2 regions of the Pantanalinema rosaneae CENA516 genome follow, and region 1 is predicted to be linked to the other one. Evidence: riboswitches for the same ligand, from Rfam matches in the RefSeq annotation. Region 1 holds a riboswitch; the other holds the start of a gene.
What was found. Region 1 has a riboswitch for cobalamin ahead of ACN4EK_RS00200 (hypothetical protein). Riboswitches for the same ligand answer to the same signal wherever they lie in the genome.
Positions count from the first base shown of each region.

Region 2: another riboswitch for cobalamin. It lies ahead of ACN4EK_RS02390 (hypothetical protein); the one in region 1 lies ahead of ACN4EK_RS00200 (hypothetical protein).

Region 1 is NZ_JBLZFZ010000001.1:69,845-73,254, forward strand. It holds gene ACN4EK_RS00195 (phosphatase PAP2 family protein) at 1-672, opposite strand, end outside; cobalamin riboswitch at 819-966, shown strand; gene ACN4EK_RS00200 (hypothetical protein) at 1,306-1,746, shown strand; gene ACN4EK_RS00205 (DUF1636 domain-containing protein) at 1,762-2,142, shown strand; gene ilvD (dihydroxy-acid dehydratase) at 2,366-3,410, opposite strand, start outside.
Region 2 is NZ_JBLZFZ010000003.1:50,880-54,289, forward strand. It holds gene cbiQ (cobalt ECF transporter T component CbiQ) at 1-441, opposite strand, end outside; gene ACN4EK_RS02380 (energy-coupling factor ABC transporter substrate-binding protein) at 442-744, opposite strand; gene ACN4EK_RS02385 (energy-coupling factor ABC transporter permease) at 749-1,501, opposite strand; cobalamin riboswitch at 1,535-1,680, opposite strand; cobalamin riboswitch at 1,785-1,940, shown strand; gene ACN4EK_RS02390 (hypothetical protein) at 1,967-2,236, shown strand; gene ACN4EK_RS02395 ((2Fe-2S) ferredoxin domain-containing protein) at 2,259-3,170, shown strand; gene ACN4EK_RS02400 (ribonucleotide-diphosphate reductase subunit beta) at 3,167-3,410, opposite strand, start outside.

The sequences.
Region 1 (3,410 bases):
CGGTCGAATCGCAACACTCACCCCGATCGCCCAGGCAATTGACACTAACCAGCCTGCCACAATATCACTGGGAAAATGCACCCCCAGGTATAACCGGGTCCAGGCGATCGCCAGCACAAAACTACTTCCGCCTAAGACGGCTAACCAACACCAGCGAGTTCCCCAGGTAAGAATGATGATCGCTGCTACAAACGTCATACTCGCCGTCGCATGACCACTGGGAAAAGCAAAATCCGCTTCAGGAGCTAGGGGTGTCCATAAGCTGGGGCGCACTCGATGTAATACCGCCTTAGCCAGCCGATTGATCAACCCACTGCCAATCATAGTTAGAAGCAAATAAATCAGCGATCGCCACCGTTGTTGCCGGAGTAACCAGAATGATAACAATGTGGTCAGGAGAGTGACCCCCTTAAACCCACCCAGCCGCGTCAAGATTGGAACCAGCCGATCCCAGAATACTGTCGTAGTGGCATGAACGGCTAACAAAATCGGCTCATCCCACAGGAAGCCCCCCTGCTGCCGGGAGATGGCAACTGCCAGTTGCTCAAATAAAAACAAGGGTAGACCTACCCCCAGCCCCAGCAATAGCAGCGATCGCCAGTGTGCCTGCAATACCTGCTGCAAGAACTGCCAAAAGGCATGGGAGTGCTGTTGGAACTGAAAATTTGCCATTACGGTTGAGGGTGACTGACTCCCAACCGTATCGTACCGATTGCCGCTTTCACCACTGTCCTAAGTTCGATATCCTGAGACTCGGGGGATCAGTCGGTATCACATTCGTTGAGGGAGTGCAGCCGCATCACCTGATTGTGTGTTACTCTGCATATACTCAAGTCGGTTCTGATGGGGAGCAGCCATTCAGACGTGAGGGGGAAAGAGCAGTGCAAATCTGCCGCTGTCCCGCAACTGTGATGAAAGCGATCGTGCTTTCTTAGTCAGGATGCCCACCGACTGATGGCTCCTTAGGAGATTGGTAAACCCGTTATGTTTCATCTGCGAGGTACGGATGATGGTCAATTTTGTTATTTTATTCTTAGGCTACGATCGCGGCTTGTCTCTGCATCTCAGCTGCGATCGCTCAGAATTTCATCACGATTCAATGAACTGACCCGGTAGACGTTCAGAACTACCATCACCCTGACTATCTGGGTCTACAGCAAGACGGGCATCTGGGGGCGATCGACCCTAGAGCACTCATTAGATGCCGAGAGTCAGGGGCGGCAGTGGTGATGGGGCAACACAGTGCCAAAGATGCATTTTCACAGGATTTAGACATGATGACAAGGCAACGATTGGGAGATAAGTATGCGACCTCAAGATAGTACCTGGCAGGGGTGTTTAGGCTACTGGCAAAATCTGTTTATTCGCGAGAATTTGCTGCCCCTGGGACATGCCGCATGGCAAGGGTTCATCACCCACGGGCGGGGGATGGTCGTTTGTGAGATGGCGATCGCAGATGCCGGGGCTGTGGATTGGCAGGCTGACTTAGTGGAATATACGACCCACTTCATTCCCATGTCACACGTATCGGAGTATTTACAGGCTTTAAACCTGGACACAGGATTGATCACACGACTGCTCCAGACGATCGAGACATACAATCCTGCCCGAGACGTACTGTTGCTGATTAATGAACAGGGACGACCCGATATTAATTTGCTCCAAAATCTCGCCGTCTCTCCAGTGGCTTGTTACCAGCAGATGCAGCAGCGTTGGACAGAATTTCAGCTTGATCATGCCATCTAAATCACCAGGGAATCCATGACACAAAATACGTTGTTGGTTTGTACACTCTGCCAGTTGGCTGAAACTGAAGCCGCACCAGAGGGGTTAAGTGAAGGGCAATTGTTATTCAACCAGCTCAAAGCTGGTCTAGAAACCTCTGGAATTCGCGATCGCATCCATCTGCAACCAGTACGCTGTATGGGAGCCTGCGATCGTTCCTGTATGGTGGCATTTACCGCACCTCAGAAACTTACCTTTATTTTGCATCAACTCTCTCCTACTGATTCCATCCCTGAACTCCTACAATTTTGTCAGCAGTATGCGGCGGCTCCAGATGGCAGAGTACCCTATAAAGATCGTCCAGAAGCAGTGAAACAGGGCATTCATGCGGTGTTGCCTCCCTTACCGATCGCCTAAGGATTACAGATTGATTAAGGTGTAATTTTGCGTAGGGGCGTGGCATTCGGTAAAAAGTCCTTGCCATTGTCCCAAAAATCTCTGCCGCATGCCGCGCCCGTACAAAGAGATGCGGAGTTATTTAATTCCCATTCCTACATGTTCCAATTAAAGGCAATGGGGATGCTGAAACTGTTGTCTCAGCATCCCTAAACCTTCAGATTCAAGTTGAGTGTGCTACCGGTTAATTGAGCATCTCCAGGTTACGCACCGCCCCTTGATCCGCACTGGTTGCCAGAAGAGCATAGGCTTTCAGGGCGGCTGTCACCCGTCGCTGTCGGGGCTGAGCCGGTTTCCAGGCATCCTTACCCTTCGCTTCCATTGCTACCCGCCGATTGGCTAATTCTTCCGTCGATAGGTCAGCATTGATCCGGCGATTAGGAATGTCGATCAAGATGCGATCGCCATCCTGTACCAGCGCTATGTTGCCACCGGCTGCTGCTTCCGGCGACACATGCCCGATCGATAGCCCCGACGTGCCCCCCGAGAACCGACCATCGGTTAACAGCGCACAGACCTTGCCTAGCTCCTTAGATTTCAGGTAGCTGGTGGGATACAGCATTTCCTGCATCCCGGGGCCGCCCCGTGGACCTTCGTAGCGAATGATTACCACATCTCCCGGTTGGACTTCGTCATTCAGAATGCCTTTAACTGCCGCATCCTGACTTTCATAGATCCGGGCTTTGCCTTCAAACACCAGAATACTTTCGTCTACGCCAGCCGTTTTCACGATGCAACCGCGTTCTGCTAAGTTGCCGTAGAGTACCGCCAGTCCCCCTTCAGTGCTGTAAGCATTTTCGAGGCGACGGATACAGCCGTTCTCGCGATCGAGGTCAAGGGAGTCCCAGCGAGTCGATTGACTGAAGGCTTGTTGGGTGGGAATGCCAGCAGGCCCCGCTTTGAAGAAGGTATGCACAGCCGCGTCATTAGTCCGCATGACATCCCAGCGATCAAGGGCTGCTTTCATCGTTGGACTGTGAACGGTTGGTATATCCGTGTGGAGCAGTCCCGCCCGATCCAACTCGCCCAGAATCCCCGGAATCCCACCCGCTCGGTGAACATCCTCAATGTGATATTTCTGGGTGTTAGGAGCAACCTTACAGAGTTGGGGAACTCTACGCGACAGGCGATCGATGTCTACCATCGTAAAATCGACCCCTGCCTCATGCACAGCCGCCAGCAAGTGCAGAATGGTGTTTGTCGAGCCACCCATGGCAATGTCTAACGCC
Region 2 (3,410 bases), on a different contig from region 1:
CTGCAACAGATCGGTAAACGGAATGGTAAATAGTAAAAACAGCAGGCAGGACGTACAGGCAAGCGATCGCATGCCAATTTGGAAGGCTCGAATCAGCCCGTCTCGGCTAACAAAGAAATATCCATTGCCAAACGTGATACCGGCAACTGGATCGGGTTGAATGGATGCGATCTGATCGACTGCAACAACGCTCACTACTAACGCAGGAATGCTCGTCAGCAAAAACAGTCCAGCAACCATCAAAACACTCAGGTAAACCCTTGCAGGGATGCGAGCATACCCTACAGTCCATATGCCTAACCAAACCGCAATCAGCAGTTGTGGAATGGGATGAGTGATCAGGGCAATGACAAGCACTGCGATCGCAAATAACAGCTTTTGTTGTGGCGAAATCTGCCGCAGGCGATTTGCGTAAGTGTAAACATCAAGATGATGATGCAATCACTCTTTCTCCTGTTCCTGTCGCTTACTGCTGCCGCGATACAGCCCGATGACATAGCCAATCACCCCCGCTCCCAATGCCGCTTGGGAAGCAAATAAAAGGCTTTCTACTTCCCCACTCGGTGGCTCATACAAGGGCTTAAACCAGGGTTCGTATCCGGGTTGAATTTCCCCAATCGCGGCTTCAGCCTGTCCATCGGCACCCCCATATTCACCCTTGACAAAGATCAAAGGCAGCACTGCCAGCGCTAGAACTGCGATGATCAACAGCCAGTTCTCGTATTTCGTCGGTTGTTTGCTCATGATTTTAGGCTTCCTGCTTCAATACTTTCAGGGTTTCTAGATCCGGGCGAGCATAAGATTGCAGCCAATTCCATACCAGCACCGTCAGCAATCCTTCAGTAATTGCGAGGGGAACTTGTGTCACAGCAAAAATCCCAGCAAACTTAAGGAATGCCGCCATAAAACCACCCTGAGCAGCAGGAAATGCCAGAGCAAGCTGAATTGAAGTGGTGACATAGGTAAACAAATCTGCTAAGGCAGCAGCCAGAAAAATGGCGACCTTTTGATGCCCTGTTTTTAAGATCAGATGATAGATACCATATGCTACATATGGACCAACGATCGCCATCGAAAACATATTGGCACCGAGGGTTGTTAAGCCACCGTGGGCTAGTAACAATGCTTGAAAAAACAATACCAGAGCACCTAACACCGTCATCACCGAAGGACCAAACAGAATCGCTCCTAAGCCTGTCCCCGTAGGGTGTGAACAACTGCCTGTTACTGAAGGAATTTTTAGAGCAGATAGGACAAAGGTAAATGCGCCTGCTAACGCTATCAGTGGCTTTAACTCAGGATTTTGTTTGGTAATGCGAGTCAGCGATCGCAGTCCCACAAGAAAGAACGGCAACGACACCACCCACCAAAATACCGCCCATTGTACAGGTAAGAACCCTTCCATAATGTGCATCGCTTGGGCAGGCGCGGGCGAACCAACGATTAAATAGCAACTTAGCCCTGCCATGATGGCAAGGCGCAACACTAGACGCAATTTCATGTCCGTCTGTAGCCTCGCAGACTGGTTTATCCAACATGGATTTTGACATCGGCGGGCATCCTGACTTAGAGAGGACAAACTCTCATCACAGTTGCGGGACAGCGGCAGCTTTGCACTACTCTTTCCCCATTTACTTCCGGTGGCTGTTCCCCACCAGAGCCGATCAAACACAGTAGGAGCGTATCACTGCAAGTTGGAATACTCAACCTCGTTGTTACCTTACGCAACATTAAGTATGCTCAACTGCTTGATTCACAATGTGCGGCTCTCCTCACGCCATGCTATTCTTTGGTGAGACATCGGTTCTGATGGGGAGCAGCCGTCAGACGTAAGGGGGAAGTGCAGCGTGAATCTGCCGCTGTCCCGAAGATGTAAGGAGATTGCTGAACTTTTAGCAAAAACTCTGAGTCAGAATTCCCGCCGATCATTGTTAATGTTCATTTCTATCTGCTAGGAACGATTGCTGTGGTATTAATCGCCTCAACGCCGCAACCGTTTAGCCGCCGGAGTTGGGCAGGACAGGGCTTGTGGTTAGGAATATCGCTGTTGCTGGGATTTGCCGCCTATCAGAGCGGCACTCTACTGGTCAATCAATGGGTCGGCATGCATGGTCTTACGGTTGATGTGTTCCTGCGAATGTTTGTGCGAGACAGCATTTGGGCGATCGCCCTCTTTGCCTTCTACACCGTTCTGGTGTTAAACCACCAGCGAATTCTACAGCGTACTTCTCGTTGACCTGAAGACTGTGATCAATCCCATGAGTGAATTCTCCCGCTGGATTACCCCGCTCAACCGTCGCAGCACAGAACCTGTCTATGCGGGGCAGAGCATTGAATATGAAGACTTTCCTTGCACGATCGATGTCGTCGGTCCATTGCTCTACACTCTGTTTCAAGAGCGTTGGCAAGAGACTCAAGTGGGTCATGTGGTGGAAGGCAGTGTTCTAGAGCTGGAATTTACGCAGCCGCCGAAGATTTGTATTCTCTACGATGGCTACCTCACTGTCGTCACCGAAGCATGGCATCTACATCTGTGTGTGGAAGAGCATTTGGGCGGTCCCCTTTGCAAAACGCCACCGGAGCTTCGGCAGCAGCGGTTGATCCACCGAGCATCGCTGTATCGTCGCTTGAATGAGCGGGGTGAACCTCGGAGTTGGGGCATTCAATTCTGGAATGGAGCGGGCGAAAAGATGATGAATCTGTTTCTGCCCAATCCGTTCTTGGGAGCAGATGAAGACTTATTACCGGAAGGCAAACCCCAACTCGACAAGCTGAGTTTATATGAGGAATTGCGTCAGATTTATGTGCTGGGCGATCGTCCCATTCCGTTTGACCATAATCCCTTGAAGCGTCCCTACATCTCGGTTTGTCGTTCCAGTCGCTGCTACCCCTCGCGCAACTGGCAACCCACTTATGAAGCCCTCCAACAAGCCGTTGAGGAAGCTGGACTGGATGTGACGGTGATGAATGCAGGTTGCCTGGAAGTTTGCAAGTTGGGACCAGTGGTGTTTTACTCTGGCGACCCGCGTTCTGAAGCACTACGTGAGCGAACCTGGTATACCCGCGTCACTCCAGAGGTGGCGAAACAGATTGTCGATTCTCATCTGGGGAAGGGTAAAAAGGTGATGCACCATCTTTATCCACCCGTGACGCAGCAGCAAGTCTCCTAAAAATCATCCCACCCTTCCAGGCTGGAGGACATGACATAGCTGGTGACACTGGCTTCAAAGAAGTTGGCTTTTGTATTTGCCTCTTTCTTCGTATCCGAAAACCGCTCCAGATGAGCATAGGGACTTTTCTTGTAGTTCATCTCTGGAAACAGCGGCTCTAAGCCGATCGCCTTCAACCGCTGATTGGCTAGATATTTGGTGTACTGTTCAGTGCTGGTGGTCGTGATGCCCAGAATGTCA